2 regions of the Streptomyces sp. NPDC096136 genome follow, and region 2 is predicted to be linked to the other one. Evidence: riboswitches for the same ligand, from Rfam matches in the RefSeq annotation. Region 2 holds a riboswitch; the other holds the start of a gene.
The links. A riboswitch is a leader RNA that binds a small molecule or an ion and turns the genes downstream of it on or off. The one in region 2 is predicted to bind S-adenosylmethionine.

Region 1 (7,925 bases), on a different contig from region 2:
GCCGGCCCGGCACCGCTTGCTGGCTCCACAATCCGTCACCCCTACCGTGATCTCCTGCGGGCCCGGCTCCGTCAGGAGTCGGTGCCCGGCCTGTCGACGAGCTCGATCTGGTCCACCGCGTTGCACCAGCGGCAGCGGACCGACTCGATGGTCTCACTGACCACCTCGCGCTCCTCGACCTTGGGCTCCCCGGCGAGGTCGAGGTGGACGTACTCCACCACCTTCGACGATCGGGTGACATCGAACCGCGTGAGGTTGCCGCACAGGGTGCAGCGCCACCGGGTGGTGTCGGTCGGCAGGGGAACCGTCGTCATCGGGCCGCTCTCTCCTTCGTAGCTCGTTCAATTAAAGCCTTCCGCGGCGGTCGCAGGACCGCAGCACGTAACCCTACGGCCTGGCACCACCCTCAGGGGGGTCCACCTGCGTCATGCTCTTTCCCATGATCGTAAAGTGGCGGGCCGTGCGCGAGGCCGCCCGGGGCCCCGTGGTCACGTACGCGCTGATCGCCGGCTGCTGCGCGGCGTTCCTGACGAGCCCGGCCTCGGGCCTGAACCCGTCCTTCGGGACCGGTGACCGGCTGATGGCGACGGGGACGGCCTACTTCCGGCACTGGGGCGTGGTCCCGGACGAACTCTTCTCGGGGGCGGTCCGCCCCCTGCTGACCCCGCTGACGGCGCTCTTCGTCCACGGCAGCTGGCTGCACCTGCTCGGGAACATGCTCTTCCTCTACGTCTTCGGCGCCATGACGGAGGAGCGGATGGGCCGGCCGGCCTTCCTCGTCTTCTACCTCTGCACCGGCTACGTGGCCCTGGCGGTCTACGCGGCGGCCAACGCCTCCTCCGACCAGACCCTGGTCGGGGCGTCCGGCGCGATCTCGGCGGCGCTCGGCGCGTTCCTGTGCCTGTTCCCCCGGGCCCGGGTGACGAGCCTGTTCCCGTTCCTGCTGTTCCTGCCGCTGCGGTTCCCGGCGTGGATCGTGCTGATGTTCTGGTTCGGGCTCCAGTGGCTGGCCGCGCACCGGGCGGGGAGCGGGCCGGGAGTGGCCTACCTCGCCCACGTGGTGGGCTTCTCCGTGGGGTTCTGCTACGCGTGGGCGCGATATCGCCGTACGACTAGAGTGAGGCGACCAGTGACTGCCGGCGAGGGAGACAGCCAACCGTGATCACCGCGATCGTGCTCATCAAGACCAGCGTGGACCGGATCCCCGAGATCGCCGAGTCCATCGCCCAGCTGGACAGCGTCAGCGAGGTCTACTCCGTCACCGGTACGTACGACCTGATCGCGCTGGTCCGCGTGGCCCGCCACGAGAACCTGGCGGACATCATCCCCGGCCGGATCTCCAAGATCCCCGGCGTCGAGGCCACCGACACCCACGTCGCGTTCCGCACGTACTCCCAGCACGACCTGGAAGCCGCCTTCGCCATCGGGCTCGACGCGTAGCACCGGCGGGGCTGCCCGTCAGCCCCGCGGGCGGCCGTCGCCCCGCCTACACGGCGGGAACGCAGCGGCCGTCCTCCGTGCGGTACTGCCACTTCGCGCCGGAGGTCACCAGCTCCTTGACCGCCCGCACGAAGCGGTCGACGTGCTCGTCCGGGGTCCCCGCGCCGAAGCTCACCCGGATCGCGTTCAGCGAACGCTCGCCCGGCGCCGCCTCCGGCGCCCCGCACTCGCCCGGCTCCTGCGGCTCGCCGCCCAGCAGCGTCCGCACCAGCGGGTGGGCGCAGAACAGCCCGTCCCGGACCCCGATCCCGTACTCCGCGGACAGCGCCGCCGCGAAGTGCGAGCTGTTCCAGCCGTCGACCACGAACGAGATGACGCCGACGCGCGGGGCGTCGTCCCCGAACAGGGACAGCACCCGCACCGCCGGGACCCCGGCCAGCCCCTCGCGGACCTTCGCGATGAGGTGCCGCTCACGGGCGACGAGGTCCTCGAACCCGGCCTCCTCCAGCGCGCGGCAGGCGGAGGCGATGGAGTAGACGCCGATCACGTTCGGGGAGCCGGCCTCGTGCCGGGCGGCGGTGGTGTGCCACTCGACGTCGACGCCGCCGTCCTCGCGGCGGGCCACCGTACGGGAGGCGCCGCCGCCGGCCAGGTACGGCTCGGCCTCCCGGAGCCAGTCCGCGCGGCCCGCGAGGACGCCCGAGCCGAAGGGCGCGTACAGCTTGTGCCCGGAGAAGGCCACCCAGTCCACGTCCAGCTCCCGCACCGAGACCGGGTGGTGGGGCGCCAGCTGGGCGGCGTCCAGCACGATCCGCGCGCCGTGGGCGTGCGCGGCGGCGGCCAGCTCCCTGACCGGCCACAGCTCGCCGGTGACGTTGGACGCACCGGTCACGCAGACCAGCGCCGGGCCGTAGGGGTCGCGGTCGGCGAGCGCCCGCTCCAGGGTCGCGACGGCCTCGCCCGGGGTGCGCGGGGCGTCGAGGTAGGTGACCTGCGCGTCGCACCAGGGCAGCAGCGAGGCGTGGTGCTCGGTCTCGAAGACGAAGACCTGGCAGTCGGCCGGGAGGACGGCGGCCAGCAGGTTCAGGGAGTCGGTGGTGGACCGGGTGAAGACCACCTGGTCGGCGGGGCGGCAGTCGAGGAACGCGGCGACGGTGGCCCGGCTCTGCTCGAAGAGGTCGGTGGACAGCTGCGAGAGGTACCCCGCGCCGCGGTGGACGCTGCCGTAGTAGGGGGCGTACGCGGCGACGTCGTCCCAGACCCGCTGGAGCGCGGGGGCGCTCGCCGCGTAGTCCAGGGCCGCGTAGGTGACCTCGCCGCCGGTGACGAGCGGGACGGTGACGTCCCGGCCGAGCACGGGCAGCGGCTCGGCACAGGCGGGGCCCTCGGCGGTGGCGGCGGCAACGGCGGCGGCGGTGGCGGTGTTCAGGGACGCGGACATGGCGGTATCTCCCGGCAGGCAGGGCTGAATGGCTTCGGTGTGCCCGTACGCGGGTACGGCGGCGCGCGGTGGCGGCAGCGGCCGTAGGGGGTACGGGAAGGACCTCGGACCGGTCGGGGGTACGCGGAAGGGACCCTGGTCCGAGGGATGAAGAAGGGGCGGAGTCGCCCTATCGCATTCGCTTGCTCACGGAAAACGCTCCTCGAGAGACCAGGACCCCTGGTGTCGAGGGATCCGCGCTTGCCGTAGACCTCGCTGCCTACGACCTGGTCATCACCCGGGGCACCCCGCCACGGAAGGAGGGTTGCCGGACAGCGAGCCGGGGCCTTGACGCTGTCACTCGTGACCTTGGGGAGCATCCTGCCACAGGGACCCCCGAACGCAAGACCCCGGTCCACGATGTGGACCGGGGTCGTGGCCGGAAGCACCCGGCCGGGTCAGGCGTTGCTGGCCGCCACCCACCGCTCCAGGGCGGCCCGGGCGGCGCCCGAGTCGATGGACTCGGCCGCGCGGGCGATGCCCGCCGACAGCTGCTCCTCCAGCGAGCCCGTACCCGGGTCCACGGCCACCAGGGCCGACGCCGAGTTCAGCAGGACGGCGTCGCGCACCGGGCCGGTCTCCCCCGCCAGCAGGCGGCGGGCCACGTCGGCGTTGTACGACGGGTCGCCGCCGCGCAGGGCGGAGATGTCGATGGTCGCGATGCCCACGTCGCGCGGGTCGAAGGCGTGCTCGGTGATCCGGCCCTCGCGGACCCACCACACCCGGGAGGTCCCGGTGGTGGTCAGCTCGTCCAGGCCGTCGTCGCCGCGGAAGACGAGGGCCGAGGTGTTCCGCTCGGCGAGCACGCCCGCCATGATCGGGGCCAGCCGGGGGTCGGCGACGCCCACGGCCTGCGCCGTGACCCGGGCGGGGTTGGTGAGCGGGCCGAGGCCGTTGAACGCCGTGCGCACCCCGAGGTCGCGGCGGGCGGAGGCCGCGTACCGCAGGGCGGGGTGGAAGACCACCGCGGCGCAGAAGGTGATGCCGGCCTCCTCGGCGACCTGCGCCACCCGCTCCGGGGTCAGGCGCAGGTTGACGCCGAGCTTCTCCAGCACGTCGGAGGAGCCGCTGGCGGAGGACGCGGCCCGGTTGCCGTGCTTGACCACCTTCGCGCCCGCGCCGGCCGCCACGATGGCGGACATGGTCGAGATGTTGACGGTCTTGGCGCCGTCGCCGCCGGTGCCGACGATGTCGACGGTCCGCCCGGGCACCTCGATCAGGTTGGCGTGGGCGTACATCGTGCGGACCAGCCCCGTGTACTCCTGCACGGTCTCGCCCTTGGCCCGCAGGGCCACCGCGAAGCCCGCGATCTGCGCGTCGGTGGCCTCGCCGCGCATGATCCGCTCCATCGCCCAGGCGGTGTCGTCGGTGGCGAGGTCGCGGCCGCAGAGCAGCGCCTCCAGGATGCCCGGCCAGCTGCGGGCCGCCACGCTGTCGCCGCCTGCCGGGGTCGCAACGTTCATGGTCAGCTCCTGCTGCTCGTCGGGGATCGCACGTCGGATGGGAAGGATCTCAGCCTATCCAGCCCCGGAGACGGCAAAGAGCCCCCGTCCAGACACTGGACGGGGGCTCCTGCCGTGGCGACACCAGGATCGGCCCGGGGGCCGGTCCCTCAAGCGGTCGTGCCGGAGATCAGTGGTGGCCGTGGCCGGACTGGATCTCCTTGTACTCCTCGGCGGTGGGCTTCGAGATCTGGTTGCCCTCCGCGTAGAGGCCCTTGCTGAGCTTCGCGCGCAGCTTCTCGGTGCGGGTCACCTTGCGCTCGACACCGTTCTCGTCGACCGTCGGGCCGAGCTCGATCGGCTTGTACTGCTCGTGCGAGGTGAGCGTGTGCAGCTTGCCCTGCGGGAGCGGCTCGTGGACCTCGATGAACTCACCGTGCGGCAGGCGCTTGATGATGCCGGTCTCGCGACCGTGCAGCACCTTGTCGTGGTCCCGGCGCTGGAGGCCGAGGCAGATCCGCTTGGTGGCGATGAAGGCCAGGACCGGGACGACGAAGAAGCCGATCCGGACGAACCAGGTGATCGAGTTGATCGACAGGTGGAAGTACTGGGCGAACATGTCGTTGCCGCCGCCGATGAGGAGCACGATGTACTCCGCGATCCAGGCGACACCGAAGGCCGTACGGGTCGGGACGTTGCGCGGGCGGTCCAGGATGTGGTGCTCGCGCTTGTCGCCGGTGATCCAGGACTCGATGAACGGCCAGACGGCGATCGCGCCGAGGACCAGCGGGAAGAGCAGCAGCGGGATGAACACGCCCAGGACGAGCGTGTGGCCCCACAGGTTGATCTCCCAGCCGGGCATGGCACGGATCAGGCCTTCCGGCATACCCATGTACCAGTCGGGCTGCGCACCGGTGGACACGTGGTCCGGGCGGTACGGGCCGAGCGCCCAGATCGGGTTGATCGAGGCGAGGGCCGCGATGGCCGCGATGACACCGAAGACCAGGAAGAAGAAGCCTCCGGCCTTGGCCATGTAGACCGGCAGCAGCGGCATGCCGACGACGTTGTTGTTCGTCTTGCCGGGACCCGCGAACTGGGTGTGCTTGTGGTAGAAGACCAGGATCAGGTGGGCCACCAGCAGGCCCATCATGATGCCGGGCAGCAGCAGGATGTGGATCGAGTAGAACCGCGCGACGAAGTCGCCGCCGGGGAACTCGCCGCCGAAGAGGAAGAACGACAGGTACGTGCCGACGATCGGCACGGACAGGATCGCGCCCTCCATGAAGCGGACACCGGTGCCCGAGAGCAGGTCGTCCGGCAGGGAGTAACCGGTGAAGCCGGTGAACATGCCGAGGACCAGCAGCAGGAAGCCGAAGATCCAGTTGATCTCGCGCGGCTTGCGGAACGCGCCGGTGAAGAAGACGCGCATCATGTGCACGACCATGCCGGCGACGAAGATCAGCGCGGACCAGTGGTGGATCTGCCGGATGAGCAGACCGCCGCGGACGTCGAAGCTGATGTCCAGCGTCGAGGCGAAGGCCTCGGACATCTGGACGCCCTGCATCGGCACGTACGAGCCGTGGTACACGACCTCGTTCATGCTCGGGTGGAAGAACAGCGTCAGGTACACACCCGTGAGGATGATGATGACGAAGCTGTAGAGGCAGATCTCACCCAGCATGAAGGACCAGTGGTCCGGGAAGATCTTGCGCATGTTCGCCTTGGCGAGGCTGTAGATGCCCAGGCGGCCGTCCGCCCAGTCGGCTACGCGCTCGCCGCGCGGCGCTTTGCGCTCGGTGGTGGTGGCAGTGCTCATCCGCGCTCCCAGAATGCAGGACCGACGGGCTCTTCGAAGTCGCCGAGCGCTTCGAGGAAGCCTTCGTCATTCACGCCGATCCGCAGCTGCGGAAGCGCGTGACCGGCCGGGCCGAAGATGACACGGGCGCCGTCGGAGAGGTCGAAGGTGGACTGGTGGCACGGGCAGAGCACGTGGTGCGTCTGCTGCTCGTACAGGCTGATCGGGCAGCCGACGTGGGTGCAGATCTTCGAGTAGGCCACGATGCCCTCGTGGGACCACTCCAGCTCCTGCTTGTCCTTGATGTCCTCCGGCTTGATCCGGACGAGCATCAGGGCGGCCTTGGCGATCTGGACCTGGAAGTCGTGCTGCTCCTCCTCCAGGCCCTCCGGCATGGCGAAGGTGAGGGAGCCGACCAGGACGTCCTCGGGGCGCAGCGGCTCCATGGTGTTCTGGTTGATGATCAGCTTGCCCTTGGCCCAGACGGTCTTGCGCAGCTTCTTCTCGGGCAGCGGGCCCAGGTCGCGCAGCAGCATCACGCCGGAGAGCGGCACCAGGGCCAGCGCGCCGAGCATGGTGTTGCGGATGAGCGGACGGCGCGCGATGCCGGACTCGTTCGCACCGTCGGCGAAGTCCTGCATGACCTTCGCCTTGACGTCGGCCGGCGCCGCGATCTCGTGGCGGTCGTCGGCGACCTCGACGTCGGACATCAGGGTGCGGGCCCAGTGGACCGCGCCCGCGCCGATGCAGAACAGGGCCGTGCCCAGGGTCAGGCCCAGGGCGAAGTTCAGCCCGCTCACCTTCCCGATGGGGAAGATGTAGACGATCTTGTCGACCGGGATGGACACGTACGAGGCGATGAAGCCGATGGTGGCCAGCATCGACAGCGTGAACAGCATCGCCACCGTGCGCTCGGACCGCCGGGCGGCCCGCTCGTCGATGTCCTGGATGCGCGGCTTGTGGACCGGGAGGCCGGGGTCGGCGAACGGGTCGTCCGCGACCGCTACGGCACCGTGGTGCGCGTCGCCCTGCTCGGTGGGCAGGTGCTTGTCTTCGGGAATGTCTTGGCTACTCATGACTTCTTGGCCTTAGCGGTGTGGGCCGCGACCCAGACGGCGACAGCGATCAGCGCACCCAGACCGAAGATCCAGCCGAACAGACCCTCGGAGACGGGGCCGAGGCCGCCGAGCTTCAGGCCGCCAGGGCTGACCGACTTCTCGCCGTTCACGGTCTGGAGGTACGCGATGATGTCCTTCTTCTGCTTCTCCGGCATCGTGCTGTCGGGGAAGGAGGGCATGTTCTGCGGGCCGGTGAGCATGGCCTCGTAGATGTGCTTCGGCTCCACGCCCTCGAGGTTCGGGGCGTACTTGCCGTTCGTCAGCGCGCCGCCCTCACCGGTGAAGTTGTGGCACTGCGCGCAGTTGTTGCGGAACAGCTCGCCACCGGCCGCGACATCGGCACCGGCCGGGTCGTACTGCTTCTCGGTCGGCGTGATGGGGCCGGCACCGAGGGAGGCGACGTACGCCGCCAGCTGGTCGATCTGGGCCTGGCTGTAGATGTTCCGCTTCTTCGGCACCTGGGCGCCGGGCTGCTGGGCGGGCATGCGGCCCGTGCTCACCTGGAAGTCGACGGCCGCGGAGCCGACGCCGACCAGGCTGGGGCCGTCAGAGGAACCCTGACCGCCGGTTCCGTGGCAGCTTGCGCATCCCACGGCGTAGAGCTTCTTGCCCTCCTCGATGGCGAGGGACTGGGCGGTTTCATCGGCCTG
Region 2 (7,925 bases):
CAAGGGTGCGGTACCCGTCCATCTGGATGGCGCTGTAGTGGACGAACACATCCGCACCACCGTCGACCGCGATGAAGCCGTAGCCCTTCTCCGCGTTGAACCACTTGACGGTGCCCTGAGCCATGCCTAACTCCCCTATTACTGGCCCTTGCGCAGGTCCGCACTTCGCGGACCCGGGTCAGAACTTGCGCCGGAACGCCTCGACCGGGGCTGAATGTATCTGCACCGCTGCTGTCTGCAACAGGTCATTCCGACGAGAAATCTGGACACGCACAAAAGGGGAAATGGGCTGAAAAGTTGGCCTATTCCTGGGCAAGTCGGGCCAGACAACCCGCACCAATGCCCCAAAAGCCACACGCATGTTGACTCAATGTCAACCCTCTCGCAGCCCGTTCATATGCGGCGGGCAAGAACAGCGGAGGGGACTTCCCCAACTCTACCGCGCCCAATCAAGCAGAATTGCCCCCTCCGCTTTTAGCGGAGGGGGCAATTCAGATTCCCGGGGTCAGCAGCCGCCCGCCACGGCGGGGATGATCGAGACGCCGGCGCCGTCCGGCGTCGCCGCCTGCAGGCCGCCCTCGAAGCGCACGTCGTCGTCGTTGACGTAGACGTTCACGAAGCGGCGCAGCTTGCCCTGGTCGTCCAGGACGCGCGCGGCGATGCCCGGGTGGTTCGCCTCAAGCGAGTCGATGACCTCGGCGAGGGTCGCCCCCTCGGCCGGGACCTCGGCGGCGCCGCCGGTGTAGGTGCGCAGGATGGTGGGGATGCGGACGTTGACGCTCATGGCGCTACCGCCTTTCCGTGGAGTGCTGGGGAAGGGTCAGGCCAGGCCGGCGGCGCGGAACGCGTCCAGGCTCGGGCGGATGGTGGCGGTCTGGCCGGAGCCGGCCACCGCCTCCAGGGTCTTGAGGCCGTCACCGGTGTTCAGGACCACGGTGGTCAGCGAGGGGTCGAGCTGCCCGTTCTCGATCAGCTTCTTCGTCACGCCGACGGTCACGCCGCCGGCGGTCTCGGCGAAGATGCCCTCGGTCTGCGCCAGGATCCTGATGGCCTCGACGACCTGCTCGTCGGTGACGTCCTCGACGAAGCCGCCGGTGCGGCGCGCGATGTCGAGCACGTACGGGCCGTCCGCCGGGTTGCCGATGGCCAGGGACTTGGCGATCGTGTTCGGCTTCTGCGGGCGGACCACGTCGTGGCCGGCCTTGAAGGCGGTCGACACCGGGGAGCAGCCCTCGGCCTGGGCGCCGAAGATCTTGTAGGGCTTGTCCTCGACCAGACCGAGCTTGATCAGCTCCTGCAGACCCTTGTCGATCTTGGTGAGCTGCGAGCCGGAGGCGATCGGGATGACGATCTGGTCGGGCAGCCGCCAGCCGAGCTGCTCGCAGATCTCGTACGCCAGGGTCTTGGAGCCCTCGCCGTAGTAGGGGCGCAGGTTGACGTTGACGAAGCCCCAGCCCTCGCCCAGCGGGTCGCCGATGAGCTCGGAGCAGAAGCGGTTGACGTCGTCGTAGTTGCCCTCGATGCCGACCAGGTCGCCGCCGTAGACACCGGCCATGACGACCTTGCCCTGCTCCAGGTCGTGCGGGATGAACACGCAGGAGCGGAAGCCGGCGCGGGCGGCCGCGGCGCCGACGGCGCCGGCCAGGTTGCCGGTGGAGGAGCAGGAGAGGGTGGTGTAGCCGAAGGCGCGGGCGGCCTCGACGGCGATCGCCACGACGCGGTCCTTGAAGGAGTGCGTCGGGTTGCCGGAGTCGTCCTTGACGTACAGCTTGCCGGTGACGCCCAGCTCCTTGGCCAGGTTCGCCGCGTCCACCAGCTTGGTGAAACCGGGGTTCAGGCTGGGCTTGGACGCCACGTCCGCGGGGACGGGCAGCAGCGGCGCGTAGCGCCAGATGTTGTTCGGGCCGGCCTCGATCGCCGCGCGAAGGGCCTCCGGGTCACCGGCCGGCAGCTCGTAGGCGACCTCCAGCGGACCGAAACACTCGACGCAGGCGAAGATGGGGCCGAGCTCGAAGCGGTTACCGCACTCACGACAGGAAAGGCCGGTGGCGGGGCCGAGATCGACGGATCCGGGAGTGGCGGAAGTGGCGACAGTCTGTGCAGCCATGATGGCGAGGCCCTTTCTCCTCATCTTCCCCATGGCGCACTTCGCCATGAGACGGAATTGGCACCTTCCCTAGCCGGGGCCCCGCGCGAGCGAGAACCGACTGGAGGGTTGCCGGGGCTTCAACGGGCCGTGTCCCTCTGCCCCTCTGGATGAGCGGTATGGCACCGGCACACGCGCTCGATGGCGCGCCGGTGCGTTTGTCCGCGAGGACCCCCGGCATGCGGTGGACCTTCGCGTTGTTCAAGACTGTAACCGAAGGGACAGCCGCTTGAGACGGCTGTCCGAACCGCGAGATGGATCACAATTCGGCCCAAATCCGCCGGGTGTGACGCCGCCGCCGAGTGACCAGGGAGTACTGAGGGTGCTGGATGAGGTGGAGCGCTGGCTGGCCGACCGCTCCTGGTCCGCCGCCGACCGACCGCTCGACCAGCTGCTGGAGCGGAAACGGGCGGCCGGGACCACGGTGAGCGTGGTGCTGCCGGCACTCGACGAGGAGGCCACGGTCGGGGAGATCGTCGAGGTGATCCGGCGCGACCTGATCGAGGGCCTGCCGTTCCCCCTGGTGGACGAGCTGGTCGTCGTCGACTCCGGGTCGGGCGACCGTACGGCCGAGGTCGCCGCGAAGGCCGGCGCCCGCGTGGTGCACCGGGACGGGATCCTCCCCCGCATCCCCGCCGTGCGCGGCAAGGGCGAGGTGCTCTGGCGCTCCCTGCTCGCCACCACCGGGGACGTCGTCTGCTTCGTCGACGCCGACCTGCGGGACTTCTCGTCCGCCTTCGTCTCCGGCATCGTCGGCCCGCTGCTGACCGACCCGCAGGTGCAGTTCGTCAAGGCGATGTACGACCGCCCGCTGGGGGACGCCCCCGGCCAGGGCGGACGCGTCACGGAACTGGTGGCCCGCCCCCTCCTCAACCTCCACTGGCCGCAGCTGGCCGGCTTCGTCCAGCCCCTCGGCGGCGAGTACGCCGTACGCCGCTCCCTGCTGGAGCGCCTGCCGTTCCCCGTCGGCTACGGGGTCGAGCTCGGCCTGCTGGTCGACGCCCTGCACACCGTCGGGCTGGACGCGCTGGCCCAGGTCGACGTCGGCGTCCGGCTGCACCGGCACCAGAGCGGGCAGGCACTGGGCCGGATGGCCGCCGCGATCTACCGCACCGCACAGCTGCGGCTCTCGCGCGCCCACCTCGTACGGCCGGAGCTCACCCAGTTCGAGAGGGGGCCGGACGGGTTCGTTCCGCACACCTACCCCGTGGACACCGAGGAGCGGCCGCCGATGCTGGAGATCGAGGAGTACGCGGTCCGGCGCGTGGCGTGAGGCGGAAAGCGGGTCCCCCGTGACCGGTACGTGACGAACCGGTCATTTCCCGGACGTTTGAGCGAGGAGACCCCGGGCTAGGTTCGCGGCATGGCTTCTCAGGTACTCGTCGCCGCCAACCGCGGCCCGCTCTCGTACGCCCTCGCCGCCGACGGCACGCTCAGCGCCCGGCGCGGCGGGGGCGGTCTGGTCTCCGGCCTGTCCGCGGCCCTCGCGGCGCAGCCCGGGGCCCTGTGGATCTGCGCGCCCCTCTCCGACGCCGACCGCGAGGCCGTCCGGCGCGGGGTGTCCGAGCCCGGCGTGCGGATGCTGGACATCGATCCCGCGGTCTACCACGACGCGTACAACGGCATCGCGAACTCGGTGCTCTGGTTCACCCACCACCACCTCTACGACGTCCCGCGCGAACCCGTCTTCGACGCCGAGTTCCGGCGCCGCTGGGACGCGTACACCGCCTACAACCAGGCCTTCGCCGAAGCGCTCGCGCAGGAGGCGGCGGAGGGCGCCCGCGTCCTGGTCCAGGACTACCACCTGGCCCTGGTCCCGGGGGCCCTGCGGGAGCTGCGCCCGGACCTGCGGATCGCGCACTTCACGCACACGCCCTGGGCCTCGGCCGACTTCCTGCACATGCTCCCGGACGACATCCGCAGCCGGCTGGTGTGGGGGATGCTCGGCGCGGACCAGCTGGGCTTCCACACCGCGGCCTGGGCCGCCGCCTTCATCAGCGGCGCCACCTTCGACGACGTCCACGGCGTCGCGGACGGGTTCGTCCCCCGGGAGGACCACCCGGGCGGGGTGCACCACCGCAGGCTGGCGGAGGACGGCCGGTACGGGGAGACCCGCTTCACCGGCGTGGGCCAGTACCCCCTGGGCGTGGACGGGGACGACCTGCGGGCGCTCGCCCACCGCCCGGAGGTCGACGCGAAGCTGGCCGCGCTCCGCGCCGAGGTCGGCGACCGGCGGACCATCGTCCGCGTGGACCGCACGGAACTGTCCAAGAACATCCTGCGCGGCCTGCTCGCCTACCGGGAACTGCTGACCGCCCACCCCGAGTGGCGGGGCCGGGTGGTCCAGCTGGCCTCGGCCTACCCCTCCCGCCAGGACCTGGAGGTCTACCGCAGCTACACGGCCGCCGTCGCGGACCTGGCGGCGGAGATCAACGCGGAGTTCGGGACGGCGGACTGGGAGCCGGTGCTGGTGTCGGTGCAGGACGACTTCGACCGGTCGCTGGCGGCGTACCGGATGGCGGACGTGGCCCTGATCAACCCGGTGCGCGACGGCATGAACCTGGTCGCGAAGGAGATCCCGGTGGTCTCGGAGGCGGGGTGCGTGCTGGTCCTGTCGACGGGGGCGGGGGCGTACGAGGAGCTCCACCAGGACGCGCTGACGGTGAACCCGTACGACGTCACGGCCACGGCCGAAGCCCTGCACGCGGCCCTCTCGATGCCGCAGGAGGAACGCACGGCCCGCACGAAGCGCCTCGCGGCGGCCGCCACGGCCCTCCCCCCGGCGGCCTGGTTCACGGCGCAGCTGGAGGCCCTGGGCGACTGAGGCCGGGCGGGCCGGCCTCAGTCGCCCTCCAGGGGGCGCCGGCCGGCCCGCACCGCGAGCCCCGTACCGCCTACTCCCGCAGCTCGGCCGCCAGCCGGGACAGGAACGCCGCCACCGCGGCCGGGCCCGGGAGGACCAGGTCGGCCCGGGCCGCGAGTTCGGGGACCTCCGCCGAGCCGCTGCACACCAGGAGGCCCGGGAGGCCCTCCGCCCGGCGCTTCTCGACCGCCGCGTACGCCGCGAGGTCGCCCAGGTCGTCCCCCGCGTACAGCACCGGTCCCGCGTCGCGCTCGCGCAGGAACTCCGTCAGGGCGACGCCCTTGTCCATCCCCGGCGGCCGCAGTTCCAGGACGGCCCGGCCCGGCTCGACGATCAGCCCGTGGCGGGCGGCGAGCTCCGCGAGGGGTTTCCGCAGCGCCTCGAACGCGGCCTCGGGGTCCTCCGCCCGCCGGGTGTGGACGGCCAGCGCCTGGCCCTTCTCCTCGATCCAGGTCCCGCGCCACGCCCCGATCGCGTCGAGGAAGCCGGGCAGCTCGGCCCGTACGGCCGCCACCCCGGGGTGTTCGGCGGGGGCGTGCACGACGCCCGTGACGGCGTCCCAGCGTTCGGCCCCGTAGTGGCCGAGGACCACCAGGTGCTCCAGCCCCGGCACGCCGGCGAAGCCGCCGTAGCGGACGGCGACCCCGGCGGGGCGGCCGGTGACCACGGCGACGGCCGCCACCTCGGGGGCCAGCGCGGAGATCGCGGGCACGGCGTCCGGGTGGGCGCGGGCCTGGTCGGGGTCGGGGACGATGTCGGCGAGGGTGCCGTCGAAGTCGAGGGCGACCACGGCTCTGCGGGGTGCGCGGAGGAGGGCCTCGAGTCCCTCGCGTCCGGCGGCGGTGACGGGCACGGGCATCGGCGGGTCGTGCGGATGGCTCCCCATGCGGACGACCCTACCGGCGCGGCCGGGACCCCGCCCAGACCCTCCGGGAACGATCCGGTGCGGACCCGTGGCCCGGTCCTACCGCCGGGCCCGCTGGGCCTCGCGGATGCGGCGGAGCCGGTTGACGGTGCCGGGGGCGTGGGCGAGGGCCCGGGGGTCGTCCATCAGCGCGTTGAGCAGCTGGTAGTACCGCACGGGGCTCAGCCCGAGCCCCTCCCGTATCGCCCGCTCCTTGGCACCGGGCCCGGGCCAGCTGCGGCCCTCGTACGCGAGCACCGCGACCTCGGCGGCGCTCAGCCGGCCCTCCGCGGCGTCGGCGGAACCCTCTGCGGCCTCGGCGGCGCTCAGCCGGTCGCCGGCCGGCTCCGCCGCCGTGCCCGTCTCACCCGCCTGGCCGCCGTCTGTCATACCGCCACACTAACGCCGCCCACGGACAGCGCCCCCGGCGGCCGCGCCCGGCCGCCGGTCCCGGCGGGGCCTACTTCTCGCCGTCCGCCTTGCGGGCCGAGTCCGCGATCTGCTGCAGGACCTTCGCCGGCTGGCCGCCCGGCTGGACCGCCTTGCCGATGTTCTGCTTCACGTCCTCGCTGACCCCGGCCCAGGACTTCTTGCCCACCGGGTACAGGCGGGCGTTGGGCAGGGCGGTCAGGAAGGTGCGCAGCTGGGTCGCGGAGCCGCCGCTCGCGGCCTCCATCGCGCGGTAGCCGCTGGTGGTGACCGGCAGCAGGTCGTAGGTGCTGGTGAAGGTGGTCACGTTCTTCGCCGAGTACAGCTGGTCGAGGAACTTGCCGGCCTCCTTCCTGTGGCCGTTCTTGAAGGCCATCACCCAGTCCGCGACGCCCATCGTGGAGTGGTCGGCGCCGTCCGCCGTGGGCATGGCGACCATGCCGAACTTCACGCCCTTGCCGGCGGCCTGCTTCAGCAGCGTCGGGTGGCCGTTGAGCATGCCGACCTCGCCCCGGGTGAAGCCGTCGAAGGCGGCCTGCCGGTCGAGCTTGCCGGGCTCGACGGGGCCGGTGAGGCCCTGGCCGACCATCCTGTCGCGCAGGAACTCGAAGGTCTTGACGTTCTCGGGGGCGTCGATCGCGTACGCCTCCTCGTTGTCGGTGTAGCCGCCGCCGCCGGAGAGCATCCACATCATCGTCTCGGCCTGGGCCTCCTCGCGGCCCAGGGGCAGGGCGAAGGGGGTGGGGACGTTCGCGGCCTTGAGCTTCTTGGCGGCCGCCTCGACGTCGGCCCAGCTCTTGGGCTGCCAGGGGGTGGAGCCGTCCTTGGGGATGACCCCGGCGTCGCCGAGGAGCTTGGTGTTGTAGAAGAGCAGCCGGGTGCTGGCCACGAACGGCATGCCGTACTGGACGCGCCGGACCTTGCCCGCGTCGGCGAGCGGGGCGAGGAAGTCGGCCTCGGTCTTCACGGAGAGCAGCTCGTCGGCGGTGTAGAGCTTGCCGGCCTCGGCGTAGTCGGCGTAGGCGCCGATCTGGGCGATGTCGGGGGCCTTGCCGGCCTTGACCATCGCGGCGACCTTGGCGTCGACCTCCGACCAGGAGTAGACGCTGACCTCGACCTTGACGCCCGGGTTGTCCTTCTCGAAGGCGGCGGCGAGGTTCTTCCAGTAGCCGGTCGAGGAGTTCTGCGGATTGTCGCCGTAGTCGGCCGCCACGACCCGCAGGGTCACCTCGTTGTTCCCGGCGAGGCCCGACACGGTCCCACAGCCCGTCAGCGCCACGCCGGTCAGCCACAGTGCGGCGCCGGACGCGGCCAGCCTCAGGTAACGGCCCTTCACAGTTCTCGATCCATCCCAGGTTGTACGTACGATCCGACGTAAGGTCTACACCACTTTGGCGGCTCTTCCACATCTGGCAGCGGGGTCACGCGCGGACTGTTTCGAAACTGTCTCCGAACGCGCCGGAACAGGGCTCCCGGATTTGTATGGCCGCTCAACAATCCCGTCCAATGGACTAGACCTTTCCCCTTCGAGCACGCGAGACTGTCCTCTGTGAAACCCGTGAAACACGTCATCGCCCTCGATG

Region 1: linked by a shared signal. The riboswitch ahead of ACIRBY_RS10145 (aminotransferase class V-fold PLP-dependent enzyme) and the one ahead of thrC (threonine synthase) in region 2 are both predicted to bind S-adenosylmethionine.

Annotation. Positions count from the first base shown of each region.
Region 1 covers NZ_JBIWFZ010000004.1:205,163-213,087, reverse strand. Annotated here, with positions in the region: gene ACIRBY_RS10165 (NYN domain-containing protein) at 1-32, opposite strand, end outside; gene ACIRBY_RS10160 (hypothetical protein) at 72-314, opposite strand; gene ACIRBY_RS10155 (rhomboid family intramembrane serine protease) at 428-1,162, shown strand; gene ACIRBY_RS10150 (Lrp/AsnC family transcriptional regulator) at 1,159-1,440, shown strand; gene ACIRBY_RS10145 (aminotransferase class V-fold PLP-dependent enzyme) at 1,487-2,881, opposite strand; SAM riboswitch class IV at 3,113-3,229, opposite strand; gene trpD (anthranilate phosphoribosyltransferase) at 3,319-4,383, opposite strand; gene ACIRBY_RS10135 (cytochrome bc complex cytochrome b subunit) at 4,553-6,178, opposite strand; gene ACIRBY_RS10130 (Rieske 2Fe-2S domain-containing protein) at 6,175-7,233, opposite strand; gene ACIRBY_RS10125 (c-type cytochrome) at 7,230-7,925, opposite strand, start outside.
Region 2 covers NZ_JBIWFZ010000010.1:101,278-109,202, reverse strand. Annotated here, with positions in the region: gene ACIRBY_RS21790 (cold-shock protein) at 1-124, opposite strand, end outside; gene ACIRBY_RS21785 (MoaD/ThiS family protein) at 506-784, opposite strand; gene thrC (threonine synthase) at 821-2,131, opposite strand; SAM riboswitch class I at 2,125-2,263, opposite strand; gene ACIRBY_RS21775 (glucosyl-3-phosphoglycerate synthase) at 2,469-3,419, shown strand; gene ACIRBY_RS21770 (trehalose-6-phosphate synthase) at 3,510-4,970, shown strand; gene otsB (trehalose-phosphatase) at 5,041-5,895, opposite strand; gene ACIRBY_RS21760 (DUF3263 domain-containing protein) at 5,974-6,303, opposite strand; gene ACIRBY_RS21755 (extracellular solute-binding protein) at 6,374-7,663, opposite strand; gene ACIRBY_RS21750 (ROK family protein) at 7,901-7,925, shown strand, end outside.